One region of the Actinoallomurus acaciae genome, then DNA from elsewhere that is predicted to be linked to it. Evidence: riboswitches for the same ligand, from Rfam matches in the RefSeq annotation. Region 1 holds a riboswitch; each other region holds the start of a gene.
The links. Region 1 has a riboswitch for cyclic di-AMP ahead of ACFFNX_RS10185 (C40 family peptidase). Riboswitches for the same ligand answer to the same signal wherever they lie in the genome.
Positions count from the first base shown of each region.

Region 1 (10,005 bases):
CGCGCCCGCAGAAGGGCGTCACGGGCCTGGTCGTCCTGTGCCGTACGCGGGCGATCGCCGTGTCCGGGGGCGTCGATGGCGGCCACGGTGAACCCGTAGCCCGTCACGTGGTGGCGGGCCCGGGCCATGATCCCCGGTGTTCTCTTGTGCAGGCCGCCGGTGTGCCCCATGAGGATCAGGGGCGCGCTCTTCGAGCCGGATGCGGGCGACCAGAGCACGCCGGGGACTCCGGCCACCGTGAAGTCGCGTTCGAGGACACCGTCCGACGATGTCTCCGCAGTGAAACGTACAGAATCCATGGGTCTTGCCTTTCGGGAGTGCCTTGCTGCGGCGCTCCCGGCGACCCCTACGTCAATCGCCCGACCGCGACGAAGCGGGGAGCACCCACGTCGTTACAGCGTTCATGGGTCTCACCTCCTCGCGTCCTGTCACGGCCTTCCGTACGGTAACAGCCCGAGCAACACCCCGCCCAGCCATTTTTGCCTGGATCGCAGTCGATCCAATGGCTCGATCGCACGCGCGGGCGGCCTGAACCGGCACCGCGTGATGGGTCAGCCCGGTGCGACGCGGAAGATCGGCCAGCCGATCTCCGTGCGCCAGGAGTCCGGGTCGGGGTCGTCGTACGGCCCCACCAGGTAGGTCTCATGCACCGGGCCGTCGACGACGAGGGCGTGGTCGGTCACGTAGCCACCGAGCCGTCCGTACGTCACGTCGATGTCGTCATGGGGCCCGTGATGCACGGTGACCGCGAGTTCGACGGCCGGCAGGACGACCGGCCGCACCCGGCCCACGGCGGGCGGGTCCGCGACCGGACGATAGACCATCACGTCGCCGCGGCCCTCGGCGAAGAGTTCGCCCGCGTACCTGCCTCCCGGCGGTCCGGTCGGCCGCCGTCCGGCGAGCGCGGCGCCGAGTTCGGCCATGGCCGAGTCGTACCAGCCCAGGACCCGGACCTGGTCGACGACCTCCCCGACGGCGGCCACCGTCATCGACGGCACCGACCGCAGTTCGACGTCGAGCCGCTCGGGCTCCGGCCGCAGCAGCCGCCGGAGCGAGGTCACGGCCGTTCTGGTCCGGTCCAGCTCGGACTCCAGCCGGCCCAGATGCGCGGCGACCAGGGACGCGCGGACATCCGGGTCCGGCGTGGTCAGCACCTCGCGTACCTCACGCAGGGGCATGTCCAGCTCGCGCAGCCGGTGGATGACCTGCGCGGCGGGGATCTGTTCACCGGTGTAGTACCGGTACCCGCTGTCCGGATCGACGAGGGCCGGTTCGAGCAGGCCCCGCTCGTGGTATCGACGCAGCGTACGGACGCTCAGGTGAGTGATCTGCGCGAACTCGCCGATGGTGAGACCGGGTCGCATGACAGCACTGTGCACCCTCTCCTCGGGAGAGGGTCAACCCGCCCCGGCCGGACTTGACCCTCTCCCGAGGAGAGGCCGCACGGTGGCCCCATGACAGACGACACCCAGGCGATCGACCTGGACCGGCTCCCCCGAACGATCGCGGACTACCTCACGGCGCACCGCGACCGCGACGCGGACGCGGCCATCGCCTCCTTCGCCGGCGACGCGACGGTGGTCGACGACGGAAGGACCTACCAGGGGTCCGCCGAGATCCACCGCTGGCTGGACCGATCATCCGCCGAGTACACGTACACCATCGAACTCGTCGACGCCGAGAAGATCGACGACGAGCACTACACCGCCATCAACCACCTCGAAGGCGACTTCCCCGGTGGGGTCGTCGACCTGCACTTCCGGTTCACCCTCCGCGACGGGCGCATCGCCCACCTGGCCATCGAGGCCTAGCGCCATGGCGCTACGGCTCGGCACCTTCGGGGCATGGTTCAACCCGTCCTATGACGATGACACTCGCGTGCGCTTCGTGGCCGAGGCGGAGGCGCTCGGCTTCGGGACCGCGTGGCTGGGGCTGGGGAGGCGGGCGCTGCCCGACCTCGCACTCGTCGAGCGCGCACTCGACGCCACCAGTGAGATCGTCGTGGCCACCGCGATCGTCAACATGTGGACCAACGACGCGGCGTCGATCGCGGAGTCCTACGAGCGCATCGACGCGAGGCACCCCGACCGGTTTCTGCTCGGTGTCGGCATCGGCCATCCGGAATCGATCACGCGATTTCACTCACCGTACGAGACGATGGTGTCCTACCTGGACGAACTCGACGCCGCCGTCCCCGCCGACCGGCGCGTCCTCGCCGCGCTGGGTGACCGCTCTCTGCGACTGGCCCGGGACCGGGCGGCGGGTGCCCACCCCTACCTCGTCGTCCCCGGCCATACTCGTCACGCCCGCGACCTCCTCGGCCCCGGCGCCCTCCTCGCGCCCGAGCACAAGGTCGTCGTCGGCGCCGACGCCGGCCACGCCCGCGCCATCGGCCGTGACTACGTCGCCGACCCGTACCTGGGCCTGCGCAACTACGTCAACAACCTGCTCCGCCACGGCTTCGGCTCGGGCGACATCGCCGACCGGGGCAGCGACGCGCTCATCGACGCCCTCGTCGTCCACGGTACTCCGGAGACCATCGCCACCCGTCTCGCCGCCCACCTGGAGGCCGGTGCCGATCACGTCGGCGTGCAGGTGCTGGTGGAGCCGGGCCATGACCCGATGCCGGGCTACCGTCGACTGGCCCAGGCGCTCTTCCCCGGCCCCGGTGGCTCGGGCTCGTCGCTACGGACGGCCGGCGCCGACGAAGTGTGAGACCCAGTAGGAGTTGGACATGCTGGCGTACTGCACGTCGGTGCCGGTGTGCGGGGCGTGGATGAACCTGCCGCCGCCGACGTAAATGCCCTCATGGCCGAGGCTGTCGAAGAAGACCAGGTCACCGGGGCGCAGGTCGGACTTGGCGACATGGCGGATGGCGTTGTACTGGTCGGGGACGACGCGGGGAAGGCTGACGCCGGCGGCGCGCCAGGCCATCATCGTGAGCCCGGAACAGTCATAGCCGCTCGGGCCGGTACCGCCGAAGACGTAGGGCTTGCCGAGCTGGGCCTTGGCATAGCTCACGGCCTTGCCGGCCTGACCGGACACGGAGCCGGTGGGGCCGCCGCTCGAACCGCTGTTCGTGCCTCCACTGGAGCTGCCGGCCTTCGCCAACAGCGCCTTCTGCTCGGCGATCGCCTTCTCGACCACGGTTTTCTTCTTCTTCAACGCGGCCGCGGACGTGGTGATGGTCCGCAGTGTCGACCGGGCTTCTTCCCGATCCCGCTGGAGGCGTTGGGCGGATGCCAGGAGTGCGGTCACCGCCTGGCTCTGATTGCGCGAAAGCTCGGCGAAGGTCGACATGTCCTGCAGCGCCGCGTCGGGGTCTTTGGAGGCGGCGAGCGCGGTGTCGTCGAGGGTGCCGTTCTTATATGCGGCGACGGCCATCTGCGCCACCCGGACGCGCAGGCTCTGATATTGAGGTTGTTCCGTTTTCAGCTGTTTATTGATCGCGGCAAGATGTTTCTTCGCCGCGGTCAGCTCGGTCTCGGCCTTGTCGTACTGGTTGGCGAGTTTGTCCACCTGACTGTTGAGCTTGTCCAGTTTCTTTCTCGCGGTGGCCGCCGACGACCCGGCGGCGCTTGCGCCACTCGCGGGAAGCAGGAGGGCGGCGCTCACCAGCAAGGCGGTAATGCCTCCCCGGCGGCCGAAATGGGTGCGCCGCGAATATGAAGTCGGCACGTACGAACTCCTCTCCTCACGCCTACCGGGTTAGCTGCCGGGTTCGGGCGGGAGATGCCCTACCGAGCGCGGACGCTGCGGATTCACCCCGAAAACGTGGGTCCCCGGTTCCCTGATCTGCAGAGATTCGGCCGGCGGCCATGTTCCGGGTGGGAGACACGGGACCACCGAGTTCTGTGGAGTGTAGGGGATGAATGTGGGCAAAGCTATCAAATCGTGATTAAACGCACGCTTCGTACATGGTTGATCGCGTGGTGCAGGCGGCGGCGGTGAGAAATGTCCCGGGCGTCCGCCCCGCATCACCTTTCGGGGTGTGCGTCCCTAAGGCCCTAAGGTGGGCCATGTGAGCATGCCGCCCGTTCCCGGTGCCATCGGCGATGTCATGAGCACCGTTCTCGTCGGCCTGCCCTTGGGCGGCCATATCGCGATGTGGCAAGACGCGGGTCCCGTGTCCTACTGGCGGGTGATCGGGTCACCGCCGCTGCGTGACCGGCTCGGTCACGGAGTTCTGGCTCGGTCCGAGGTGGCACCCCGGCGGTTCCGCGAGGCCGGCCTGTTCAACGCCGAGAACTCCGTGCTGTTCCTGCCGGACCGATACCGCACCGCGGACGGCCAGGCCGGCGGGGTCACGGTGCAACTGGAGCCCGTGGCGCCCGACGTCGCGCGAATGGCGGCCGGGCGGGACGATTTCATCGCGTTGTTCCAGTGGATCGGCGCCATCGCGTTGGCCGCCGCGCGCCGGGGTGAGTTCCTTGCCGTGGAGACCGGCGGCTGGCAGATCCCGTTCACCCCGTACGTGTTGATGATGGCCGCGCTCGCACCGGATGACGCCTGGTACTCGCACGTCGAGACCGGCCCGATTCCCACCGGCGCGCCGATCTGGCGCGACCAGCGGTCGGACGCCGACGCCACCTCGCAGGTGTTGCGCGGCCCGGCGCGTACGGACACGATCGCGGCGGCCGGTCACCTGGCGAGCTACGCGATCAGCACCTGGCGGATCCACCCGTTCGAACTGGGACTGTCCTTCGGCCCGAGTCCGTTCGGCCCCTGGCCTGGCTGAGGTGGCACGACCCGGTTCTCACCGGCGATCGGTCAGTCCGCGTCCCCGCCCCACCAGTTCGCCAGGCGGCGCCACCAGCGGGCCGGTGCCTCGGGCGCCGGTGCCTCGTCGGCCGGTGTCTCCGGTTCGTCGCTCCTCGGTTCGGCCACCGCGTCCGGCCCGGCGGGCGGAGCCTGCGCGGGAAGGGGCGGGAAGCGTACGGGCAGCGAGGACAGGGCGCGCTGGATGAAGCCGGGGCGCCAGGTGAGCTCCTCGACGGGGGTGGCCAACCGCATGTCCGGCAGCCCGTCGAGGAGCTTCTCGATGGCGATCGTGGCGATGATGCGCGCCTGCCCCTGAGCCGGGCAGGCATGCGGCCCGACGCCCCACGACAGGTGGGCGCGGTTGCCCGCCCGGTCCTCGGCCCGGGTCGCCGGATCGTTGTTGGCCGCCGCGAAGCTGATGACGACCGGCTGGTCGGCCGGCAGCCGCACGCCGTGGAAGTCGAGCGGCTCGACCGGATAGCTGACTCCGAAGTTCGCGAGCGGCGGGTCCGTCCACAGGACCTCGTCCAGGGCGTCCTCGACGGACAGGCTTCCGCCGGACAGCTCACCGCCGAACCGCTCGTCGGACAACAGCAGCCGCAACGTGTTGACGATCAGGTTCTGCACGAGTTCGCTGCCCGCGCCGACGAGCATCACGATCTGGTGCGCGACCTCCTCGTCCGTGAGCCGGGCCGGATGGTCCATCAGCCACGTCGTCATGTCCTGGCCCGGGTTCTCGCGCTTGAGCGCCATGAGCTCCAGGACCGCCAGGCCGAGGGTCATGTTCGCTTCTTCGGAGTTCTCCCACTTCAGGACCTCCCGTACGGCCGCGACCATGCGCTCGCCGAGCTCGGCCGGGCAGCCGCACAGTTCGTTGAACACCAGCAGCGGGAGCACCAGGGCGTACTCGGTGCGCAGGTCCGCCTCGCCCAGCGGACCCATCTGATCGATGAGATGGTCCGCGCTGCGCTCGACGAAGGTGCGCAGCGCGTTCAGATCGACCTGGTCCAAGGTGTCGGTCACGGCCTCGCGCAGCCGCGAGCGGAGGGGGTCGTCGGTGAGGTTGCACGTCGGCCGGTACGCCATGATCGGCAGGACCGGGCACTCGGGCGGGATCCCCTGCTGCCACCGGCGGGCGTCGCGGGGGAACTTCACCTGGTCGCGCAGGATTTCGAGCGCGACGTCGTAGTCGGTGACGAGCATCCCGGGCACGCCGGGGGACAGTTCGACCGGCGCGATGGGGCCGTGCGCCCGGAGCAGGCGGTAGACGCCTTCGGGATCGGCGGCGAACTCCGGCCCGTGCAGCGAAGGGGGCCCGTCGGCGGCCGAGCCGTCCGGCGACGGCGCAGGACTGGAGTCGGGCGAGGTCATTTGCACTCCTGACCAGGTGCTTTCGAGCAGCAGCATGGTGGACGCCCGATGTCTCGTGCGGGGGTGGAGATCCACGGTGATCACCGGGTCACGCATCGAAGCCGACAACGCTACACTCGGCGATCTTGCCGTCGCAAATAGATGCCCATGGGCGAAGCGCGAACTCTTGGGGGAGCCGAATAGGCATCCTCTGGCCGGATCATGAATCCGCGGACCGCGCCGACCTGGGTGGATGGTGCCGGGCTGACGGGCGTAGCCGTACGACCGCGGTGCCGGCCGCGAGTGCTCGGCGTAGGTCGGCGCGGTCGGGGCTGCCGTCAGGCTCGACGCCGATGCCGGCAAAACGGCCATGCACCGGATTGCCGCGCAGAATCACCCGGTACAGGTCGGCGGCCTCCTCCTCGTCCGTCACCACGTCGGCCTCGGCTTGGCGGTCATGTCCCCGAAAGCGGATGTCGACCGGCTCGCCGGGGCGGAGATTGCGTCGCCAGGTTCCGGCCGTACCGATGAGCAGTGCGCCGTCATGCTCCACGTAGCCGACGGGCAGTGTGTACCTGCGGCCGGTCTTGCGGCCGGTCACCGTAATGATCAACAACCGGCCGCTGAGAAGGCGGTGCAGGGGTGATCGCAGCAGGGCGCGGACGAGGGCATCGCCGGACCGCTGCGTACGGGAAGGGCGGCGCTGGACGGGCGTGGACATCGACGGCATCTCCTTTGCACCAGAATAATTACTGAGCTGATACTCAGGAAAGTATGCGTGGGCGGGCGATAAGGCAAGATGCCAGACGTGAGGGAGCGAGTCCGGTCATGGCCGTAGCCGACAAGTCGCCCGGCGCGCCCCGGCGAGGCCGTCCGGCCACCGGGGTACGCGAGGCGATCCTCTCGGCCACCGAGTCGATCCTCGCCGACGCGGGCGTCGCCCGGCTGTCGACGAAGGAGGTGGCGCGCCGGGCCGGTGTGGCCGAGTCGAGCATCTACTACCACTTCGGGGACCGGCTCGGTCTCCTCCTGGCGGTCGTGCAGACCCATCTGCCGCCGGTGAAGCAGGTGCTGGAAGAGCTCTACCGCACGGCGGGCACCGGCGAACTTCGCGACGACCTCATCGCGCTACTGGACGCCTTGGAGCGGTTCTTCCGGCGCGCCCTGCCGATCGCGGCGGCCATCGAATCGGACGGCGAGTTGCGTAAGGCGTTCGCCGAACGAAGCAGCCGACTCGACGTCGGGCCGCACCGGGCCATCGAGGGTGTCCGCGGCTACCTCGCCGAGCAGCGCGGCAGCGGCCGTCTGCCTCGGTCGCTCGACCTGGACGCCACCGCCCTGCTTCTGGTCGGCGCGGCCCACCAGCGTGCCCTCCAGCGACGCGGTTCCGCGGCGGCCGCCGATCTCGCCTCGTCGGCACAGTTGGTCGACGTGCTGCTGCCGACGCTCAGCGCGACCCCGTAAGAGGAACCCGTCGTAAGGCCCGGCTGAAACGTGGTTTCAGCCGGGCCGTTCTACGGTTCAGCTCCGGTCGGTCGCCCGCCGCTAGTTCCGGTACCGGAAGAGGATCCGGCCGCGGGTCAGGTCGTACGGGCTGAGCTCCACGAGCACCCGGTCATACGGCAGGATCCTGATGTGGTTCCTGCGTATCTTCCCGCTGATGTGCGCGAGCACCTTGTGCCCGTTCTCCAGCTCCACCGTGAAGTTGGCATTGCGGAGACACTCGATGACGGTGCCTTCGACTTCGATGCCCTTTACCGTTCTGGCCATTATTCAGCGGACCACCAATTCCAGGTTGCTGCTCGTGCGCCGGGCGCCGATGCTCTCGGCCAGCGCCAGGGCCGCGTCGTTGGACTCGTTCACTTCGGCCGATGCCGTCTCGACCCCGGAGCGGTGCAGCGAGCCCAGCACGTGAGCCAGCAGCGCCCGGGCGACGCCGCGGCGGCGCCGGTCGGATCGGACCGCGAGCAGCCCGATCCGCGGCTGCCGGGTCACCCGTCCCGCGACCCGGAGCAGTCCCACGTATCGATCGGCCTGCGCCGCCACCGCGCACTTCAGCGGGTCCAGCGGCGGAGTCCCGTCCGGCCGGGCCAGGACCTCGGCCGGCATCGACGCCCAGCCGACGGTCGCGTCGACTTCGGCGCGAATCGCCTCGTACACCTCGCGCAATGGGACCTCCCGCGCCGCGCCCACGGGCACGATCGTCACGCCCTCCGGGCAGGGCGCCGAGCCGAGTTCCGTGACTCGCGGGTCGGTGGGAAGGAGGTATTCCCATTCGCGGCGCCGGGTCGCGAAACCGGCCCGCTCCCAGCAGGACGTCAGGTCGAGGTCGGCCTCGTCGACCACCGTGTACAGCGGCCTTGGAAGGTCCGCCAGCATCGCATCGGCGAGTTGGTCGAAGACCGCGTCGTGCCACGAGTCGATACTGACGAATACGCGCCCGTCGGGTCTGCGTGAAGTGTCACCACGGCCGACCACCCGGTCGCCCTCCACCGCATGCCATTCGCGCTCCGCGACCCGCGTGATCACGATTTCGTGCATAGGTTGTTGCCTTTCGGGAGTGCCTTTTGCCGAGGCGCTCCCGGCGACCCCTACGTCAATCGCCCGACCCGTGACGACGAGGGGAGCACCCACATCGATACAGCGTTCATGGGTCTCACCTCCTCGCGTGATGTCACGGCTGTGCGCACGCTACCAATCGAACGCCATCCCGCCCAACCTATTTTCCGGTGGCCGGGTCGGCCTGTGGCGTCTCCCGCAACGGCCAGACCTCGACAACGCCATGGGTGACCGCGCAGGGGGTCTTTGACACGAGTCGGGCGGCCTCCTCCAGCGTCGCCGCTTCGATGATCGCGAACCCGGCGACCGGGAGGGCCGACGACATGAACGATCCGCTCTCCACGCTCGTGCCGGCACCGTCGTGGTTGCGCACCTGTACGGGCGAGCCGGCGATTCCCATATCGACTCCGGCCGCGCGCAGGCGAGCGTCATGCGCGTGCGCCTGGTCGCGGACCGCCGCGTCGGTGCGGTCGTAGCCTTCCCGGTCGCCGTACCCGATGGTCACGAACTTCGCCATGACAGGTCCTCCTTCGAGTCGTTGGACTGCTCGCAGGTACGGACCGTCGTCGCGCCCTCAACTCATCGGTGCGTCCGGCGCTTTGCGCGCGAGGACCAGGCCGCACCGCGGGCTGCCGTCCGCGCGTCGGCCAAGAGCCGTCAAGGGGACCATCGTCACGGTGAACCCGGACGCCGTCAGGTCGTCGCCGACCGCCCGTAGCCCGCACGTGCGGTAGTACATGACGAACGGGGGCCGCCACACGGCGTTGCGGGCCCGCATGGCCAGGTCGAATCCGAGCAGCGCCCAGTACAGGCCCGAGGTGACGGGCTGCGGCGAACTGATCGGGAGGGCGAAGAGCCCGCCGGGCCGCAGCGCGCGGTACACCCCGGCGAACAGCGCGGGCCGTTCGGCGGGCAGAAAGTGCCCGAGCGCCCCGAAGCTGACCGCCAGGTCGAAGGCCTCGGTGAAGGGCAGCGCCCGGACGTCGGCCCGTACCCACGCGGCGTCCGGGTGCGCACCGCGCGCCCGCGCGAGCATGCCGGCGCTGAAGTCGACGCCCGTGATCCGCCCTTGGCACAGGGATTCGAGGACCCGCGCGCCCGCACCGGTGCCGCAGCACACGTCCAGTCCCGGGCCGAACGGACCGAGCGGTCGCAGCGCGTCGGCGGTCGCGTCGAGGATGCCGTCGGGGGTGCGAAAGGGCGTGTGGTCGAACTTCGGAGCGAGCAGGTCATAGCCGCGCTCGACCGACGATAGCGCCTGCGTCGCCAGTTCGCGCAGAGACGGGCCTTGAGGCGAGAACACGGGCCAAGGGTACTTCCCGGAGCACGTCGGGC
Region 1 covers NZ_JBHLZP010000052.1:12,670-22,674, reverse strand. Annotated here, with positions in the region: gene ACFFNX_RS10205 (dienelactone hydrolase family protein) at 1-299, opposite strand, end outside; gene ACFFNX_RS10200 (MerR family transcriptional regulator) at 552-1,364, opposite strand; gene ACFFNX_RS10195 (nuclear transport factor 2 family protein) at 1,455-1,811, shown strand; gene ACFFNX_RS10190 (LLM class F420-dependent oxidoreductase) at 1,816-2,715, shown strand; gene ACFFNX_RS10185 (C40 family peptidase) at 2,686-3,678, opposite strand; cyclic di-AMP (ydaO/yuaA leader) riboswitch at 3,684-3,821, opposite strand; gene ACFFNX_RS10180 (hypothetical protein) at 4,022-4,738, shown strand; gene ACFFNX_RS10175 (cytochrome P450 family protein) at 4,771-6,132, opposite strand; gene ACFFNX_RS10170 (nitroreductase family deazaflavin-dependent oxidoreductase) at 6,332-6,832, opposite strand; gene ACFFNX_RS10165 (TetR/AcrR family transcriptional regulator) at 6,940-7,575, shown strand; gene infA (translation initiation factor IF-1) at 7,657-7,881, opposite strand; gene ACFFNX_RS10155 (GNAT family N-acetyltransferase) at 7,885-8,640, opposite strand; gene ACFFNX_RS10150 (YciI family protein) at 8,831-9,187, opposite strand; gene ACFFNX_RS10145 (class I SAM-dependent methyltransferase) at 9,245-9,973, opposite strand.

Region 2 (10,005 bases), on a different contig from region 1:
CGCCGCCGGCCTCGCGGTGCTCGGCTTCGGTACCAAGGCGGGCCTGGCCCCCATGCACGCCTGGCTGCCCGACGCCCACAGCCAGGCCCCCGCCCCGGTGTCCGCGCTGATGTCCGGGGTGCTGCTGTCGGTCGCGTTCACCGCCATCCTGCGTTATAAGGTCCTCACCGACGCGGTCCTCGGCCCCGGCTACATGCGAACCCTCCTGGTCGCCGCGGCCCTGGCCTCCCTCGCGATCGCCGCGCTGCTTTTGATCAGTCAGCGCGACTACAAGCGGATGCTCGCCTACTCCTCCATCGAGCACATGGGGATCGCGGCGCTCGGCGCCGCCGCCGGCACCCGCCTGGCCGCCGCCGCGCTACTGCTGCACGTCCTCGGCCACGGCCTCGCCAAGTCCGTCGCCTTCACCAGCGCCGGACAGATCCTCCACCACACCCGGACCAGCCGCATCGCCGGCGTACGCGGGCTGGCCGCCGGCAGACCGGCGCTCGCCGGCGTGTTCGGCCTCGCTGTCGCCGCTCTCGCCGGACTGCCGCCGTTCCCGCTGTTCGCCTCCGAACTCGGCATCGCCCGATCCACCGTCTCCGCCGGGCTCGGCTGGGCACTCGCGGCCGCCCTCGCCCTGCTGCTGGTCATCTTCGCGGCGCTCGCCCGCCACACCACCTCCATGCTGCTCGGCCCCGCCCCCGGCCCGAGCCCGACGGCGGCGTCCGTCCCGGCGGCCGGCGCGGTGACGCCGCTCGTCCTCGCTCTGATCGCCGCTGCCGTCCTCGGCACCGCCCTCGGCCCCCTGCAGCCACTGCTGGGCGCCGCCGCCACCATCGTGGGAGTACCCTGACATGGCACCCGGCAACAGCCCAGGCGACGACGGGCCGTACGGCATCGACGCGGTCACCGACCCGACGCTGGGCGAGCTTCCGCCGTCGCTGACCGACCGCGCCGTCGCCAGCCGTACGCACACCGAACCCGTCGAACCGGCACGGCTCCGTCAACGCGCCGCCGAACTGCTCAGGCAGGGCTACCGGCTCGCCCTGGTCTCCGCCCACCACGACACCGCCGACGCCGACGACGGCGCGGTCATCCGCGTCGTCTACCTGTTCGTCTCCGGCCCACCCGACACCCGCGTCGAACTGCACCTGCGGCTCGATCCCGACACCCCGGCGGTGCCCACCCTCGCCGGCCTGTCCTTCCCGGCCGGCCGGTTCGAACGCGAGATGCGCGACACGTACGGGGTCGTGCCGCTGGGCCATCCGCTGCCCCGCCGCCTCGTCCGGCACCCGCACTGGCCCCAGGGCTGGTATCCCATGCGCGCCGACGCCGGACCGCCTCCGTCCTTCGGCGACCCCGACACCCCCTACCCGTTCCGGCCCGTCGAGGGCCCCGGAACGTATGAGATCCCGGTCGGGCCCGTCCACGCCGGGCTGATCGAACCCGGCCACTTCCGCTTCACCGTCGTCGGCGAGACCATCCTCAAGCTCAAGGCCCGCCTGTGGTTCACCCACAAGGGCATCGAGCGGCTCTTCCACGGCCACGCCCCCGCCGGCCGGGTCGCCCTGGCCGAACGCGTCAGCGGCGACACCGCCGTCGGCCACGCCCTCGCCTACTGCCTCGCCGTCGAAGACGCCACCGGCACCCAGGTGCTCCCCGAAGCCGCCCGGATGCGGGCGATCCTGCTCGAACTCGAACGCCTCCACAACCACATCGCCGACCTCGGCGCCCTGTGCAACGACGTCGGCCATTCCATCCTCCACGCCCACGCACTGCGGATCCGCGAAACGCTGCTCCGCCTCAACCACGACACCACCGGACACCGCCTCCTGCGCGGCGGCATCATCCTCGGCGGCGCCAACCTCCGCCGGGTCCCCGACCCCGCCCGGCTCGAGGCCATCGGCGCGGACATCCGCGAACTGGTCGCCCTGGCCCTGTCCCACACCATCATCCGCGACCGCTTCACCGGCACCGCCGTCCTCACGCGCGAGCAAGCCCGCGACATCGGCACTCTCGGCTACGTCGCCCGCGCCAGCGGCCTCACCCACGACGCCAGGGTCAGCCACCCCATGACCCAGTACGGCGACGCTCTCACCATTCCCACCAGGACCGGCGGCGACGTCCTCGCCCGCTTTCTCGTCCGCGCCGACGAGATCGACGTCTCCATCAACCTCATCACCGAACTCACCAACGGGCTGAACCCCGGTTACATCACCGGCTGGCCGCCCCTGCCCCCGGCCCGGTCCACCAACACCGGAACCGGCATCGTCGAAGGCTGGCGCGGCACCATCACCCACCGCGTCGAACTCGACGACGACGGACGTGTGGCACGCGTCAAGATCGCCGACCCGTCCTTCTTCAACTGGCCCGCGCTCCCCGTCGCGCTCAACAACACGATCGTTCCCGATTTCCCTCTCACCAACAAAAGCTTCAATCTCTCCTACGCCGGCAACGACCTCTGACGGGAAAGGAAATCGTGTCACAAAGAGAATCTCGGGACGAGAAGTTCATGGAACGCGTGGCCAAGCGTCAGGCCAAGCTCGGCCCCATGAAGGAGGGCAAGGTCTTCGAGCACGGGCCCGCGAAATTCCTCTTCATCTTCGTGCTCGGGTTTGTGATCATCACCCATCTCGTCATCCTCGTGGTCATGATGCGGAGCGGCCTGCACTGAGCCACGCCGGTCATCGGGTGCGACCTGGGCGGGTGAACGCCGGGCCGCGCAGGTCGCGCAGCGCGGCGGAACCCCTGAGCACCTCGGCGACCACCCGCCGTGCGCCCTCCGGGGTGTAGTGGACGCTGTCGGTGCGAAGCCGTACGCCGCCGACCGCCTGCGGGCAGGGTGCGCCGTCCGGGCAGATCAGCGGCGCCGGGTCCACCACGCTCACCCGGCCGGTGTGGCGTGCGGCCCACGAGCGGAACAGCTCCCGCTGCCGGTCGACGGGGAACGCGGCCGGGTAGCCCGGCGGCCAGCCCGCCCACCAGGTCGGCAGCACGAGCACCACGCTCGCGCCGGTGAGCCGGGCGAGCAGACGGTCCCAGGCGGCGAACACCAGCCGCCGCCACTCCTCACGGCCGGCGGGTACGGTCCGGTCGCCGTCCTTGATGTCGGACCATTCCATGACGTCGGACCAGACGACGACCTTCGGGGCGTATCGAGCGACCAGCTCGCGCTGCGCCTCCCGTGCGTCCTCGCCACAGCGCCGGTGGCTCTGGAAGTACACCGGGCTCTGGTACGTGAACATCAGGTCGGTCGGCTGGCAGCCGCCGACGGTCGCGATCGCCACGGCGATGTCGCGGCGGCCCAGCTCGGGCGCCAGCGCGAAGGCGAGCTGGCTGCCGGTCGAGTCGCCGATCACACCGACGAACGGCGTGCCCGCGCTCTGCTCCGGTGAGCGCAGAACCCACACGCGGCGGGCGGGAGCCCGGCCCGTCGGCGGCGGAGCCGGGACGCCGCCCAGCGCGACGCTCAAAACGAGACACCCGTGCGGCAGCATCCGGTTCCGTATCACGCCGACACCATAAACGAAAAGCCCTTTCCCGCGGCTTCGCAGGCCTCGAATGAACGGCAATTATGGTGTGCTGGGGCGGAAATATGCGTGTATCGAAATCAGTCCTCGATGTGCGCGATCGTGAAAGGTGAGCGCGACTGTCCCTCGGCCGCCTCAGCCTGCCTTGGGGGTGGCGCGGGCGATGATGGAGTCGAGGGCGAGGCCGGAGGGGAGGGTGCCGAACGCGGTGCCCCAGTCGCGGTCGAGGCGGGAGGCGCAGAACGCGTCGGCGACCGCCGGGTGCCCGTGCCGGACGAGCAGGGATCCCTGGAGTACGAGCGCGAGTTGCTCGACGACGCGGCGGGCGCGCAGTTCGATCGTGGCCGTGTCGGTCAGCGCGTCCTTCACCCGCGTGACCGCCGCGTCCAGGCGCCGGTCCGCTCCCGTCGCCGCGCCGACCTCGGTGAAGTACGCCTCCACGGCCTCGGGCTCCTTCAGCATGGCCCGCAGCACGTCGAGCGCGGCGACGTTCCCGCTGCCCTCCCAGATCGAGTTGAGCGGGGATTCGCGGAACAGCCGCGGCATGCCCGACTCCTCCACGTAGCCGTTGCCGCCCAGGCATTCCAGGGCCTCGGCGCTGTGCGCGGGCCAGCGCTTGGTCACCCAGTACTTGCCGGCCGCCAGGGCGAGACGCTTGAAGGCCGACTCGCCACGGTCCGTCGCGCCGGCCAGCCGCAGCATCAGCACCGTCGCGGCCTCGGACTCGACGGCCAGGTCGGCCACGACGTTGCGCATCAGGGGCTGGTCGATCAGGGCGCTGCCGAACGCCTGCCGGTGCGCGGCGTGGTGCGCGGCCTGGACCAGGCCCTGGCGCATGCCGGAGGCGGCGCCGATGACGCAGTCGAGCCGCGTCATGTTGACCATCTCGATGATGGTGCGCACGCCCCGGCCCTCGTCGCCGACGCGCCAGGCGACGGCGCGTTCGTACTCCACCTCGGCCGAGGCGTTCGAGTGGTTGCCGAGCTTGTCCTTCAGGCGCTGCAGGCGCATCGGGTTGAGCGTGCCGTCGGGCAGCACGCGGGGGAGCAGGAAGCAGGTCAGGCCCTCCGGCGCCTGGGCCAGCACGAGGAAGACGTCGCACATCGGCGCGCTGGTGAACCACTTGTGCCCGGTCAGCAGGTACGTCCCGTCGGCCTGCGGAACCGCGCGGGTCGTGTTGGCGCGGACGTCCGAGCCGCCCTGCTTCTCCGTCATCGACATCCCGGCGAGGATCCCGGCCTTGGTCAGCGGCGGGCGCAGGCCGAAGTCGTACGTGCCGGAGGTCAGCAGCGGTTCGTACTCACGGGCGAGTTCGGGCTCCTGGCGCAGCGCGGGCACCGCGGCGTACGTCATCGAGATCGGGCAGCCGTGCCCGGCGTCGACCCGCCACACGTAGAACCTGGCGGCGCGGGCCACGTGCGCGCCGGCGCGCTCGGTCCACGCGCGGGCGTGCAGGCCGTGCCCGACCGCGACCTTCATCAGCTCGTGCCAGGCGGGGTGGAACTCCACCTCGTCGACGCGGTGGCCGTACCGGTCGTGGGTGCGCAGCACCGGGCGGTGCTCATTGGCGAGCCGGCCCCACTCCTGCGCCTCCTCGGTGCCGGCCAGCCGGCCGAGCTCGTGGATCTCCTCGGCCGCCCAGCCTCCGCCCTCGCGGAACAGCCCGTCCAGCAGGGCCGGGTCGTCGGCCACGTCGTAGCCGATCAGCGGCGGGACCTGGTTGAACACGTCATGCGTCGTCATGGACCGCTCCGATGCTGCGCTGGACGAAGGTGATGAGGTGAGCCGTGCCGCCGGAGACGTCCGGGACCGGTGCGGCGACGGAGGCGTCCGTGACGGCGGCGCGCGCCGCCAGCGGGCCGACGAGGGCTTCGCCGATGGCCCCGACGAGCGCCGCCGCGCTCACCTGGACGTCCTGGTCGGGCAACTCGCCGGTGGCGACGCCGCGGGTGCTGGGCACGACGATCGCGTCGGCGAACGCGCGCCGGGACACGAGCCGTTCACCGTCGACGGCCGGGTCGGCGGGCTCGGCGAGCAGCGCGTACGCCATCCGCGGGGCCCGAAGGGCGCGGCTCGCGAAGGTCTCGACCACCGCGGCGATCGCCTGGGCGGCGGTTCTCTCCAGGGCCACCGCCCGTGCGACGGCGTCCACCTCGCGCTGGGACGCCGTGCGGAACACCTCCGCGACCAGGTCGGCCTTTGCCGGGAAGTGGCGGTAGACGCTGCCGGTCGCGACGCCGGCCCGGCGGGCCACGGCGGCCACCGAACACCCGGCGTACCCGCGCTCGGCGACGATCGCCAGCGCCGCGGACAGGATGCGTTCACGCGACGCGCTCAGGCGCGCCTCGACGCGGGGCGTGCGGCGGTACGGCATACAAGGATTGAACCCTAGTTCACTTCTTTGGCGCAACCACGTACCGCGAAAATGGTCCGGGGCCCCTCGGGAAGAGGGGCCCCGAACGCCCCCAGGGGGATGGGGGCGGGAGAGGGCTATTTCTCGATGGCTCCGGTCGCCATGTCGTAGCCGGTGCCCGAGTGGCGGTAGACGGGGCCGTCCCCCAGCTGCAGCACCTGGAACTTGATCGGGAGCGAGTTGGACCGGGTGCCGGTGAGGTACTGCATCATCTCCTCGGACAGGTCGATGATGGCCGGCGGGTTGTGCTGGGCGACCGCCCACTCGGCCGGGCCGAAGTCCTCGACCACGCCGATGGCGCTCTTCTTGCCGACGGTGATCTTCACCTTGGTGCCGAGCGGCCAGTACGGGCTGGCGATCGTGTGGTACGACATCGGCTTGCCGGACGCGGTCTGCGCGTCCCAGAACGACGTGCCGGTGGAGACACCGCCCGGCAGGGCGGCCTTCTTCGAGGGCAGTTGCCGGGGCAGCTTGACCGTGTGGCTCTCGGTTCCGGGCCCCGTCAGGCCCGAGTCGCCGTCCTGCGTCACCTGCACGCTGTTCGTACGGGCGATGGGGGACGAGGCGGTGGGGTGGGTGAGCGCGATGGACACGCCCGCGCCGGCCACGACGACGCCGGTCGCCACCGAGGCGATCGTCTTGGTGGAGAAACGATCCAGGGACTGCTTGGCGATTTTGAACATGGGGGATGGCCTCTCAGCACAGGGGGAAACGGGGACGATGTGCAGGGCGGACCGCCCCGGCCGGCCGTGCGGCCGGGGCGGGAGAGGGCTTAGGCGTCGCTGGAGCCGTATTCGGGGTAGCCGTAACCGACGACCAGTGACTTGTCGCGCGTGCGAACCTTCACGGAGTTGTCGGTGTTGCCCTCGATGGTCTGGATGGTGCCGTCGTTGTTGTCCTTGATGACCATGCCGACGTGGTCGATGGCATCGATCGACTTGCTCCCGCTCCAGGAGAAGAAGACGACGGAGCCGGGCGTCGCGTTGTCGCCCCAGCGGCCCTGGTCCTTGAACCACTGGGCGTGGGTACGGGTGAACGCGTCCGCGCCCATTCCCTTCACTCCGAGCTGGGCGCCGACCCAGGACACGAACATGTCGCACCAGTTCGCGTTGGCGTAGTCGGAGACCTTGCCGCCGTCGCGCTGGACGCCGCGCTCGGCCCACGGGGAGGAGACGAACCACTTCTGGAACTTGGTGCCGCCGCCGGAGGAGTCCTCGCTGACGCCCACCTGGGCCTCGGCGAGCTTCAGCGCGTCGCCCGCGGTGGGCAGCCACTCGCGCTTCTTGGCGTTGACATTGTCGGCGCTCTTGCCGAGCGCGGCCGGGGCGTGCGGCTCCTTGGGGGCCGTGGCGCGGTGAGGCAGGGCCGCCAGCGCTCCGGCCGAGGTCGCGTCGACCTTCTCGGAGGATCCGGCCGGGGCCGCCGCGATCAGGCTGATCGCGGTCGCGCCGACCGCCGTTGCGGCGGCGAGGGAGCCGCCGAGTTTGGTGTTACGCAGCAGACGGCATGACTTCTTGTGTCGACCTGACACGTTTGAGCACTCCTTTGCTTCCATGCCGCTTACCGGGTTAGCTGACGGGTTCGGGCCTGGAAGCTGCCCTACGGCGCAAGGGGATGCGCCGATTCACCCCAGTGGTGCGGTGGGTCCCCGGTTCCGCGAAGTGCGGATTCAGCGGGAGCCGTCTGAGGGGACGGCTCGAAGAACAGGGGGTCGGGCCGCGTGTGCGGCCGCTTCATTCAGGTCTAGGGGATCTTGTCGTCCATTCGTCCGGTGCACTTTCACTTCCCGGCGCCTGCCGACAGCCCCAAGGGCTCGGGCGGGAAGTCACCCTGCGGGCACACTGGTGGCGTGCCACATGCCCTGTGAGGGACACGAGGGGTCCGGTTCCGTCGCTTCGCGGCGGATGCGGCGCGTTTGCCGAACCGGCATCGGGGCGGATCCATGTGGGGGGATCGCGGGGATGCGCGGAGCGGCGCGATCGTGACTATGAACCGTCGCGGTCCGAAAGGGGGGCCCCTCTCACGCGTTGTCGCGTGCCGCACGCCGTGGTGCTGGTGGGCAGGCCCTGGCCGGCGGAGATGTTACGGACGGCGCATGGGGGGCGCCGCCGGTCAACCGAACATAGCAAACATATTTCGGGCCGTAAAGGGTGAATATGGACATCCACCGCCTCTGACCTGCGAGAAGATCACATGGGCGGCCTGTCAACCCCCGAAACCCTTACGAAATAAGGGTTTTCAGCCGACGGCGGCTTGATCACCGAGCGTGATGATCTCGGTGTAGCGCTGCCCGATGATCTCGGCCAGCTCGGGTGCGGCGCCCAGCGCCGCCGACACCGCCATCGCCCCCGCCGCGAGCGACTCGTCGCGGACCTTGTCGGCGAAGTGGCCGGGGGCGAGGAAATAGGAGGCGACCGCGACCCGTGGGGCCCCGGCGTCCAAAAGCCCGCGTACGGCCTCGGCCGGCGTGGGGCGCGCGGCGGAGGCGTAGGCGGGGACGACGCGCCGCCATCCGCGCCAGCCACGGGCCATCCGGCCGATCGTCGCGTTGGCCGCCGGGTCGCTCGACCCTGCGGCGGCCAGCACCAGGGCCGTGTCCGGGTCGGGCGTCACACCGGCCTCGGCCAGCCTCCGCTCCAGGGCCGCGATCATCAGCGGGTGCGGCCCGAGCGTCGCGCCGTACCGCAGGAGCATCCGCGGGTGGTGCCGGCGCACCTCGGTCAGCGCGCCGGGGATGTCGGTCTTGCTGTGGTACGCGGAGGTCAGCAGGAGGGGGAGGACGACGGCCTCCCCGGAGCCGTCGGCGTCGGCGAGCGCGCCGAGCGCCTGGCCGGGCGTCGGGGGCGCGTGGTCGAGGTAGGACGTCACGACCCGCAGCCCGGACCGGCGGCGTACGAGGTCGAGCAGGTCCTCGACCGTCGCCGCCGCACGCGGGTCCCGGCTGCCGTGCGCCACCGCCACCAGGGGCGGTGGAGGTGCGCAGCTGATCAGAGGTTGATGCCGCATTCGGACTTTCCGGTGCCGGCCCACCGGCCGCTGCGCGGATCGTCGCCGGGCGCGACCCGCTGGGTGCACGGCTCGCAGCCGATGGAGGGGTAGCCGTCGTACTGCAGCGGGTTGACGAGGATGCCGTTCTCGTCGATGTAGGCGCCGAGCTGCTCGTGCGTCCACCGGGCGAGCGGGTTGACCTTGACCTTCCCGCGCGCGGCGTTCCACTCCACGACCCTGGCGCCGCGCCGGTGCGAGGTCTCCTCCCGGCGGATCCCGGTGATCCATGCGAGGTACGGCTCCAGGGCGCGGTTCAGCGGCTCGACCTTGCGCAGGTGGCAGCACAGGTCCGGGGTCCGGCCGTAGAGCCGGGGGCCCAGGTCGCGCTCCTGCTCGGCGACCGTACGCGAGGATGTGACGTTCACCACATTGACCGGGTAGACCGCCTCGACGGCGTCACGGGTGCCGATCGTCTCGGCGAAGTGGTAGCCCGTGTCGACGAAGAGCACGTCGATGCCCGGCCGGATCTTGGCGGCGATGTCCACCAGCACGGCGTCCTTCATCGAGGACGTCACGCAGATCCGGTCGCCGAAAGTGGCGATCGCCCAGCGGATGATCTCCTCGGCCGGGGCCTCTTCGAGGGCGTCGGCGGCCGACTCGACGATGTCGGTGAGGTCGAGCGCGGCGGTCGGGCGTTCGAAGGTGAGGGTCATCTCGCGCCCCCTCTCGGCTCGGCGGGGACGGCGGCGCTGAGCGCGCCGGTGCCGATGAACCGCAGCCGGAACGCGCGGGTGCAGGCGCGGCAGTGCCACCCGCCGTCGCTCTCGTACGGCTCCAGGTCCTCGTCGCCGCAGTAGGGGCAGTAGAAGGGGACCGCTCGCTCGCTCATGAGCCCTCCTCCGTCGGGGAGGCGGCCGGGCGCACGGTGTTCTCGGTTCGCTCACTCCGTTCGCTCACGTCAGGTCCTCCTGTTCCGCCCGCTGGACCCAGTCGGCGAACGCCTCGCCGTCGCCGCGCTGTGCCTGGTACCGGCGCAGGACCCGCTCGACGTAGTCGGGCAGCCCGTCGGCGGTGGTCTTGAGCCCGCGG
Region 2 covers NZ_JBHLZP010000178.1:2,816-12,820, forward strand. Annotated here, with positions in the region: gene ACFFNX_RS23235 (proton-conducting transporter transmembrane domain-containing protein) at 1-838, shown strand, start outside; gene ACFFNX_RS23240 (hydrogenase large subunit) at 840-2,450, shown strand; gene ACFFNX_RS23245 (hypothetical protein) at 2,498-2,659, shown strand; gene ACFFNX_RS23250 (SGNH hydrolase domain-containing protein) at 2,670-3,497, opposite strand; gene ACFFNX_RS23255 (acyl-CoA dehydrogenase family protein) at 3,651-5,258, opposite strand; gene ACFFNX_RS23260 (TetR/AcrR family transcriptional regulator) at 5,245-5,889, opposite strand; gene ACFFNX_RS23265 (RlpA-like double-psi beta-barrel domain-containing protein) at 6,006-6,611, opposite strand; gene ACFFNX_RS23270 (CHAP domain-containing protein) at 6,701-7,459, opposite strand; cyclic di-AMP (ydaO/yuaA leader) riboswitch at 7,471-7,613, opposite strand; gene ACFFNX_RS23275 (sirohydrochlorin chelatase) at 8,167-8,934, opposite strand; gene ACFFNX_RS23280 (phosphoadenylyl-sulfate reductase) at 8,916-9,629, opposite strand; gene ACFFNX_RS23285 (Insertion element protein) at 9,626-9,805, opposite strand; gene ACFFNX_RS23290 (nitrite/sulfite reductase) at 9,870-10,005, opposite strand, start outside.
Region 2: it holds a riboswitch for cyclic di-AMP, as region 1 does, so the genes downstream of both, ACFFNX_RS23270 (CHAP domain-containing protein) here and ACFFNX_RS10185 (C40 family peptidase) in region 1, are expected to answer to the same signal.

Region 3 (10,005 bases), on a different contig from region 1:
CGGTCGTGACGACGGACAGCACTCCGTACACGTTGCGGATCAGCAGGAGGATCGCGGCCAGCAGGACGATGCCCGCCCAGAGCATGGCCGTGATGTGCCCGGTCGCGAGCAGCCCGGCCGCGCCGAGGCCGAGCAGCGGCGGCGTGACATAGCCGGCGAACGCCGTGACGATCATGCCCGCGCCGTACGGCTTGCCGCTGGAGACGGTCACGCCCGAGGTGTCGGAGTGGAGGCGGATGCTGTGGAGTTGCCGGCCGGTGACCAGCGCGGCGAGCGCGTGCCCGCCCTCGTGCGCGATGGTCACGACGTTGCGCAGCACATGCCACACCGAACGGACCGACACCGCCCCGAGCGCGGCCACGCCCGTCAGCGTGACCAGCCACCACGGCGGATGCGGTTGCGTGCCGATGACGTCGTGCCAGACGTCGCCGAGTGTGGACAGTTCCATGCATCACCTCTGAGGGGTACGACGTGCCGGGGCGCCGTGAAGTTTCTCGGGTGGGCGAACCCATATCTTGGCTCAAGTCGGCCAGTAAGGTGTTGCCACTATGAGCGACCCGTTGATGAGCGTTTATCCGCCACTCGAGCCGGCCTCCCTGGTGACGCGGCGGTCTCGGCTCTTCCCGTTCGACAGGGACGGGCTCACCTTCACGCACCTGGGGCGCGGTGCGATCTGGCTGGCGCTGAAGGCACTCGGCCTCGGCGCCGGCACCCGCATCGCGATGCCCGCCTACCACTGCGGCTCGGAGGTCGAGGCGGCCCGGCTCGCCGGCTGCGAGGTCGTCTTCTACCGGGTCTTCCCGACGTTGCAGGTCGACGAGGAGGACCTGATGCGGGTGGCCCGGCAGTGCCACGCCACCTATCTCATCTCCTACTACGGCTTCCCGATGCCGTCTCTGCCGCCCGGCACCCGGGTCATCGAGGACGCCGCGCACGCGCTGTTCTCCTACGACGGCGGCGGGGCCATCGGCTCGCGCGGCGACGCGGCCATCTTCTGCCCGCGCAAGTCGCTGGGTGTGCCCGACGGCGGCGCGGTGCTCATCCGGGGCGGATCCATCGAGGCGACCGGCCGGCCGCCGTGGAAGGGCATGGCGCGCTCGATCGCCTCTCAGGGCATGGGCTGGGCCGCCCAGTCGCGCGCCGGCGTGCTGCGCGCCCCCGCCACCAAGGTCTTCCGCAAGGTCAGCAAGACCGAACAGGCGGTCCAGGCGGGCACGCTCACCGAGGTCGTCATCGGCGAGTGGGACCTCGAGGTCGCCGACATGGAGAACGCGGCGTCCAAGCCCTCCCGCATGACCGAGTGGGCCGTGCACGGCGCCGACGGGCAGCGCATCCGCGAACTCCGCCGCCGCAACTACCAGATCCTGCTGAACTCCCTGCCCGAGGTCTGCCCCGACCGGTTCCGCGGCCTGCCCGACGGCGTCGCGCCGCTCTACTTCCCCGTACGCGTGCCCGAGCGCGACCGCACCATCGCCGAGCTGCAAAAACGCGGCGTACGCTCGATCGAGATCTGGCCGGTGGCACACCCCCTGCTCGACCGCGCGCGCTTCGGCGAACTCGAGCCGTTGCGTCACCAGATGCTCGCGCTCCCGGTCCACCAGGGCCTGAGCGAGTGGCACATCGAGCAGGTCGCCCAGGCGGCGCGCGAGGCCATCACCGCCGCGCACCGCTGACCGGCCGATCGCCGGGCCCGCCGCGAGCCCAGGTCACGGGACCTGGGCCCGCGGGGGGTCAGCTTCCGCTCGCCCCGATCGGCAGGTGCCCCGACGCCAGCACGACGGTCTTCCCGCCGTCCTTGGGCAGGTGCGCGGCGAACCTCCACAGCCACGTGCCGTGGTAGTCGTGGTGGTACCTCTTCGGTCCGAAGGCGAAGAAGGGCTTGTCGGGCTGGTACCAGGCGGTCGTGATCTCCGTGCTGTAGTCGAGTTCCTGCGTCGCGGTGTACCAGACGAGGGCACCGCCGTCGGCGGTCGCGAGCGCGTACACGGGGTAGTCGGCCGGCTTCCAGGTCGTCCCGCCGCGCCACGCGGCGTCCGAGGTGATCTTGTTGACGAAGCCGCGCCACTGCGTGCCGAGCTTGGAGGTCAGGCCGCCGGACGCGAAGCCCGTGCCACGCAGGCCCGCCGCGACGTTGCTGAGGTACTCCGAGTGCGCGGCGGCGACCTTCGCGGTGGCCGGCGTCGTCACCGCCGTGGCCGAGCCGTCCGCGCCCCGCGCGATGGCGGGGAACGACGTCTTGTCCTTCCAGGCGGTGGTGGCGAGCTTGTACGTTCCGCCGCTGTCCGCGAAGACGAGGAACTCCTCGCCGCCGCCCGAGGGCTTCGCGTCGACCGCGAACCAGTCGGCGTTGCGCGGGATGTAGAAGCGGGGAGAGTGGTAGGTGAACGGCTTGATCTTCGAGTCCAGACCGGCCCGGGTGACCTTGTAGTCGGCCAGGTCGCTCTTCAGCATCGCCCCGGTCTCGATCGTGGACAGCGTCTTGTCCGACATGTGGGCGTTGGCCTGGTTGTTGGTCTTCTGGTACTGGGCGAAGATGGCCCGCGCCCGGGCCTCGGTCAGCGTGTTCGCGGCCGGGGTCGTGGCGGACGCCGAGGGGCTCGGCGACGTGCCTCCGCCACCCCCGCCACCGCCGCCGCATCCGGCGGCGAGCATCCCAAGGGTCATGAGTCCGGCGACCGTCCGTGTGCGCACTTGATCTTCTCCGAGCCTGGGGGACGAGAGCGCCCCGGCGCCGGACGTACCGGACCAGGGCGTCGTTACGAAGGAGAGGCGCGGATGGGCCTCAACTGTTGCGGATCACCACGATAAGGGCTGTTCACCCCGCTACGCCGATCGGGTCGCCCGAACGGATCTCCTCCGCGCGAAGACCTGCCGGGACGAGATCAGGACGAGAGCGGCGAGTCCGTGGCCGGGTCGCCTGCGTGGCCGATCGCGCGGGGTGTGGTGGCGATCTTGTCGATCACCTCACCCGTCGTGCGCGGTTCGTACCGGATGGTCGTGGCGCGCGGGCTCTGCTCGGCGTACAGGTGGAGGACGCCGCGCCCGAGCGGCAGCTTGTCCTGGAGGATCTGGCGGGTGCCGACTCGCCGTCGCGGTCGACGGCGCGAATGGGTACACACGGCCGTTGAAGACGTCCCCGGGGATTCGACGGGCCCGGTCGTCGGTTTCCGGGCCCGTCGACGCGTGTGCTCAGATCTTGCGGATCACCACGATGGGGGTCTGCTCGTCCTCGTTGCCGGCCGGGTTGTCCGACAGGACCTTCTCCACCCACTTGCGGTCGACGCCCGCCGACGCGCCGACGACCCATGCTCCGGTCAGGTTGTTCGCGTCGACGACGCACACGTGGCAGCCGAGGGCCGCGGCGAGCTCCTCCGACAGCTTGTCGGGACGGCCGGGGCCGAAGAGGAGGTGGTGGTCGTGCGGCGGCAGGGCGGCGGCCACGTCGTCGATCATCGCGGCGCCCGGCCCGGCGACGCGGTAGAACCAGCCGCGCTTGCCGACGAGTTTGCCGGCCGCGCCCGCGGCGGCGCCGAGCAGCACCTTCGCGCGCCCGGCCTCCATGATCGCGCCCTGCATGCCGGCCGGGCTGTGCAGCGGCCCGATCTTGCCGACGAACTTGCTGAGCTGCTTGGCCATGCCCTCCGGCGTGATCATCTCCAGCGGGATCATCCGGCCCTGACCGGCCGAGGCGGGGCTCTCGGACAGCGCGAGGATGTCGTCGGGACGCAGCTGGCCGGCGGTGGCCTCCTGGATCACCGGGAGGATGCCGGAGCGCAGCGTGATCATCCTGGTCTTGATGGGGATGCGGCGGGCGCCGACGGTCCGCTCGTCGACCGGCGCCACCGTCGGCGGCTTCGCCGGGGCCGTCTCGCCGAAGTGCTGGTGCAGCATCTCCCTGATCTGCAGGTTGCCCGCGTAGATGGACGCCCCGCGCTGGAGGACCTCCCGTGCGCCCGCGGGGTCGCCCGCCTCGAGCCGCAGGTGGGCCAGCAGCGTGTAGTCCGACGCGTAGACCAGGTAGTCCGGCGCCAGCGCGATCAGGTCGGTCTGGTACTTCAGGGCGCGGAGCTTGTCACCCCGGTCCACCGCCCACTTCGACAGGCGCTTGAGCGCGTGCCGGCGCAGCTGGGAGTCGTTCACGACCGACTCAAGGAGCGCCTCGGCCTCGTCGAGGCGGCCGCCGTCCTTGAGGATGTCGGCCAGCGTCAGGGCGTACCAGGGGATGGTCGGGTACTTCTCGCGCGCCGAGCGGACGATCTCCGCGGAGCGGTTGTAGTCGCCTCGCCACTTGTACACCTCGGCGAGCGCCGCGGTGGCGAAACGGGTGTCGCCGCCGGCTGCGAGGGCCGCGTTGGCGATCTGCTCGGACTTCCGGTCGTCTCGCTCGTTGGTGAGGACGAGCCACGACAGCAGCGACAGCCCGTCGCCTTCGAGATCGGCCTGCCTCGACTCCAGGAGCTGCTGGGCCTCTTCCGGCTTACGGAGCCAGATGTCATAGGCGCGGCTGGTGGTGCTCATGTCAGAACCTCATGCGTCGTCGGCTGTCTGCGGAGAATCGGCCCATCATCGCAGAAGCGGGCCGCGCCCGGGGTGAAGGCGATCAACTGTGGTCCGGCCCCGGACCGGACCGACCGGTGGAGACTACGGCCACAGCATGTGGCGTTCCCACGGGCCGTGAGGATCCGTGCGTTCGTACCGCAGCCGGGTGTGAACGCGGTCCTTGTCGGCCTGCCAGAACTCGATCTCGGCCGGAACGAGCGTGTAGAGCGTCCACTCCGTACTGACCAGGGCGGGGTCCGCCTCGATCCGGGCCAGCGCCGCGCGGAAGGCGCGGTCGCGGTCCTCAAGGCTCTCCAGATGTCCGCTCTGGCGGCCCAGCAGCGCCTCGGCGCGGGCGGAGGGCGCACGGGCCAGCAGGTCGGCGGCGCTCTGTTCGGGGGAGGCGGGCTCCACGCCGCCCCGCACGCGTACCTGGCGGCCTTGCAGCGGCCAGTAGAAGGTGAGTGCCGCGCGGGGCACGTCCGCCAGCTGACGGCCCTTGGGACTGCCGGCGTGGACCGCGAACTGCCAGCCGCCGGCGTCCACGTTCTTGAGGATGAGGACCCGTGCGTCGGGGCCGCCGTCCGTACCGACGGTCGACAGCGTCATGGCGTGTGGATCTGGCACCCCGGCCTCGACCGCCTCCCTCAGCCAGCCGAGGAACAGGTCGACCGGCTCGGCCGGGGCACGAGCGGGGTCGAAGTCCGCCAGCGGGCCGGCGAACACCTCCAGGCTCCGCAGCCACTCCCGTACGGTCTGCCCGAGACCTTCGCTTTCGCCCATCATGTCCCCCTTGGTGGTCGGTGTCCCCGCCGTCCATCCTCCTCGCCCCTGCCGAGGCCGGGGACGGCGGCCTGGAGGGTATGCGTCTCCCCAAGACCGGGCAAGGGCGCCGCGTCGCGGGTGGCCGCCTGCCCATGCATGGCGTAGGGGTCGATACCCTAGGTGCCCGTGGACCTCCTTGACTCCTGGCGTGATCTTCCTGCGGCCCAGCAGCCCGATTGGCCCGACCCCGCTCAGGTGCGCGGCGTCGCCGACCAGCTCGCCAAGCTTCCGCCGCTCGTGTTCGCGGGCGAGTGCGACCAGCTCCGTGCGGAGCTCGCCGCCGTCGCGCGTGGCGAGGCGTTCGTGCTGCAGGGCGGCGACTGCGCGGAGACGTTCTCCGGCGCCACCGCCGACGACGTGCGCAACAAGCTCAAGACCCTGCTCCAGATGTCGGTCGTCCTGACGTACGCCGCGAGCGTGCCGGTCGTGAAGATCGGCCGGATGGCGGGCCAGTTCGCCAAGCCGCGCTCCAAGCCGGTCGAGGTCCGGGACGGCGTCGAGCTTCCCGCGTACCGCGGCGACATGGTCAACGGCTTCGGCTTCACCGCCGAGGACCGGATGCCCGACCCGGGACGTCTGCTGCGGGCCTACCACGCCGCCGCGGTGACGCTGAACCTCTGCCGCGCCTTCACCCAGGGCGGGTACGCCGACCTGCGTCAGGTCCACGCGTGGAACCAGGACTTCGTGGCCAACAGCCCGGCCGGGCGCCGCTACGAGCGGCTGGCGGGCGAGATCGACCGGGCGCTGGCGTTCATGCACGCCGCCGGCGCCGACCCGGAGGAGTTCCACCGCGTCCAGCTGTACTCCAGCCACGAGGCGCTCATCCTCGACTACGAGCGGGCGCTGACCCGCATCGACTCGCGTTCCGGCCTGCCGTACGACGTGTCCGGGCACTTCCTGTGGATCGGCGAGCGCACCCGGCAGCTCGACGGCGCGCACGTGGAGTTCATGCGGCGCATCCGCAACCCGATCGGGGTCAAGCTCGGCCCGACGACGTCCGCCGAGGACGCCCTGGCGCTCATCGACAAGCTCGACCCCGAGCGCGAGCCGGGCCGCCTGACGTTCGTGATCCGCATGGGCGCCGGTCGCGTCCAAGACGCGCTGCCGCCGCTGGTGGAGAAGGTCACCGCGAGCGGGGCGAAGGTCGCGTGGATCTGCGACCCGATGCACGGCAACACGTTCGAGGCGGAGAGCGGCTACAAGACCCGCCGGTTCGACGACGTCGTGGCCGAGGTGGAGGGCTTCTTCGACGTCCACCGGTCGCTGGGCACCCACCCGGGCGGCGTCCACCTGGAGTTCACCGGCGACGACGTCACCGAGTGCGTGGGCGGCGGCCACGAGATCGTCGAAGACGACCTGCACCAGCGGTACGAGACCGCCTGCGACCCGCGGCTCAACCGCAGCCAGGCGCTCGACCTGGCGTTCATGGTCGCGGAGATGTACCGCACGACGAAGTGAGAAAAGGGGCCCCGCGCCCGGGGCCCCTTCACTCAGACGATGCGTACGGCTCCGGCGAACGGGCGGGTCGCCAGGTCGGCGACGCGCACGTGGTCGCCGGTGTGCGGTGCGTGGATGAACTTCCCGTCTCCCAGGTACATCCCCATGTGGTGGATGTCGGAGTAGAAGAACACCAGGTCACCGGGCTGTAGATCGTTCCGTGGGACGTGGACGCCGGCGTTCCACTGGTCGCCGCCGTAGTGCGGCAGGTTCACCCCGACCTGCTTGTACGCCCACATGGTCAGCCCGGAGCAGTCGAACCCCTTCCCGGGCGTGGCGCCGCCCCAGACGTACGGGACGCCGAGCTGCGTCAGCGCCGCGCGTACGGCCCCGATCGCCTTGCTGGACCCGCCCGGGATCTCCGGCACGCTCTCGCCGTGCTCGGCGCGCTCGACGGCGTCCTTGAGCAACGGCCTGCGCAGCTTGTCGAGCGTCCTGCCGATCGTCGTCTTCTTCTGCGCGAGCTGCGTCTTGAGCGCCGCGGACCGCGACGCCCGGTCCTGGGCGTTCTGCCAGGCGCGCTCGGCGTTCTGGATCGCCTGGGTGAGCTGGCGGACCTGGGTGTCGTCCTGCTGGGTGAAGAAGTGCAGGGTCGCGGCCTGGTCCAGCAGTGCCTGCGGGTCCCTGGAGGAGAACAGGGCAGGGGCCTCGTCGGGTGCGCTGTTCATGTAGCGCAGCGCGGCCAGCCGGCCGACACGCCGCTGGATGGCCTTGAGGGCCTTGGTCTCGCGCTGCGAGGTCGCCTTGGCGATCGCGCTGGCGCGCTGGGCCTGCCGCAGCCGGACACGCAGTCCGTCGTACTGCTCGGTGAGCTGTTCGAGCTGGGTGTTCAGCTGGTCGGCCTGTTGCCGGACCGCGTCGATGCCGGGTGTCGGCTTCGCCTCGGCCGCCGGCGATGGTGCGATCAGTCCGGCGGTGAGAAGAATGCCGGCGACCACGGCGTTTTTACTGCGGTGCTGCCTATGATGCGCTTTCGCGGTTCGCGAAGGCTCCATTCAGGTGCTCCTCTTTCTCCTGGGCCGCCTACCGGGTTAGCTGACGGGTTCGGGCAAGGAGAAGCCCTACCGGTTACGGATTCACCCCGGGACCGAGCGCGATGGGAGAGAGTCCCGTGGAGCGCTCCGTGAGTGGGTCCCCGGTTCGCCCGGCGCGCTGGCTTGCGCGTGAGGCGATTCGGCGGTCCGGCCGGGAACCGGCCGGTGACACCGTGGGACATTAACGGACCGTGACGTGACGGCCAACCAGAACATGCGGAGATGGCCTGGCGGCTTCCAGGATGGTCACTGTGGGTGATGCCCTCGTGGTTCTTTCCGCCTAGGAGAGAGCGAGGTCCGGCTGGGGACGGTGCTGCATAGGCCGATATCTCGGGAAATGCGCCGGGCGGTCCGTGGCGATGGTGTACGGCGTCAGGGTCCATTCCGGTCGGTACGGTGGGCGCCTCTTTCCGGACCGGAACCGAGGTCGAGGCAGGGCAGGAACGCGTGAAGGTCCTCGGCGGTGAGACCGGGTGAGGGCAGCAGGCGGATGCTCCGCACTCGCAGGACGGACCAGTCCAACGCATGAAGAGCGCCGAGACCCGCCAGCAGTGGCGCGAGGTGCTCGACCACGTCACGTCACGGCGGCCGCATCGTCATTGAGCACTACAACCGCCCCGTGGCGATCGTCCTGACGTACGCCGCCGAGCTGGAGGACGCGCACATCACCGAGGCCGCCCGACCAAGCACTAGGGTGTGAGAGTCACATGGTGCCTTTCGCGAGGTAGTCGTGTGGTGGCTAGGGCCGGCGGGCTGCTACCCGCCCTCGGGCGGTCCGCCTGGCGCGGACCCGTCGGCCCGCCCTAGGTGTACGCGCACGCGCCGGGGAACGCGTTTTAAGCACCTGGCAGTACTACGTCAATTACAAGCCGCACTTGCTCCCAGAGCCGGTTGCAGTGGATGGTGTGCTGCATCGGCGTCGTGGTGATCTTGAGACATTTGACCGGCCCGGCCGTACTTCGCGATGCCGGAGCATTTTCTAGGACCTAGCCCTGGATGGCCATGTGTCAAGATCGGATTCGTCTTCGACGGTGGTGTGCTGACCTCGGAGGAGCTCGACAAGATCGTCCTCGACTCCACCGAGCACTCTGGATGGATGGTTCGCCCCGTGCCGGAGTGGCAGGAGGTGATGAGCTCACGCCTGTTCACCCGTATCGCGACACTCGCCGAGGCCCAACGCTGGCCGGCGAGCTCGCCGGCTTGGTCGGGCGCCGGCCGGGCGATGGCGGCGTTGTTCACCAGGAGGTCGATCCGCCCCAACGCCTCGATCGCGGCGGCCACGATCCGGGCGGGGGCTGCGGCGACGTCGGCGGCGAACGTGCGGATGCCGGGTCGCGGTGGTCCGCTTGAGTTTCTCCGTGGTCCGGCCCACGGCGGGCACCCGGGCGCCCTCGAGCTGACGGGCGGTCGCCCGGCCGATTCCGGTGTCGCCGCCGGTCACGATCACACTCTGGCCCTGGAGCGACGTCGTCATTGTCATGTCCTGCCCGCCCTCGTCGTCGTCCGGCTCACTCGGCCGTGCCGGGCGGGATCGCGACGACGTTGGACGTTGACCCCGGGGTCAAGCGGGTGAGGCGGGGGATGCCGCCGTCGCAGGCCGACCGAGCGCGAGATCGCGCTCCAGGGGCTGGGTCGGCCTGCGGCGGGTCCACGGGCCGGGCCGGTCGTTCGGATCGAACGCTCGGCTCGGCGCGGGACCGGAGGAAAGCGGCGGTTCCGGGCTCGGCGAGAAGGAGACCCGGAGAGAACACCGAGGGCCCTCCCCACGGGGGAGGGCCCTCGGGCTCAGACGTTGAGGGACTCGGCGGAGTCGGACTGGGAGATCGCGGAGTGGAGGGTGTTCCAGAACGCCAGCTCGGCGTCCTCCTCCAGCTCGGTGATCTTGCCCCAGAACTCCTTGTCCTCGGCCAGTGCCGCGGCCTCCGCGGACACGATCGGCATGACCGCCGTACCGGCGTCCGCGGCGTCCAGGTCGGCCACGTTCATGTCGGCGGGCATCTCGACCGGCGTGCGGTGGTGCTTGCCGCGCTTGCGGACGCGGACGTTCGGAGTCGGCACCGGCACGCGGACCTTCGCCTTGCTCAGCGCCAGCGCCACGGTGCCGAACACC
Region 3 covers NZ_JBHLZP010000182.1:886-10,890, forward strand. Annotated here, with positions in the region: gene ACFFNX_RS23555 (M50 family metallopeptidase) at 1-448, opposite strand, end outside; gene ACFFNX_RS23560 (DegT/DnrJ/EryC1/StrS family aminotransferase) at 549-1,673, shown strand; gene ACFFNX_RS23565 (DUF8094 domain-containing protein) at 1,732-2,691, opposite strand; gene ACFFNX_RS23570 (hypothetical protein) at 2,883-3,119, opposite strand; gene ACFFNX_RS23575 (tetratricopeptide repeat protein) at 3,190-4,518, opposite strand; gene ACFFNX_RS23580 (pyridoxine/pyridoxamine 5'-phosphate oxidase) at 4,642-5,322, opposite strand; gene ACFFNX_RS23585 (class II 3-deoxy-7-phosphoheptulonate synthase) at 5,491-6,822, shown strand; gene ACFFNX_RS23590 (C40 family peptidase) at 6,855-7,799, opposite strand; cyclic di-AMP (ydaO/yuaA leader) riboswitch at 7,868-8,050, opposite strand; gene ACFFNX_RS23595 (CHAP domain-containing protein) at 9,681-10,005, opposite strand, start outside.
Region 3: it holds a riboswitch for cyclic di-AMP, as region 1 does, so the genes downstream of both, ACFFNX_RS23590 (C40 family peptidase) here and ACFFNX_RS10185 (C40 family peptidase) in region 1, are expected to answer to the same signal.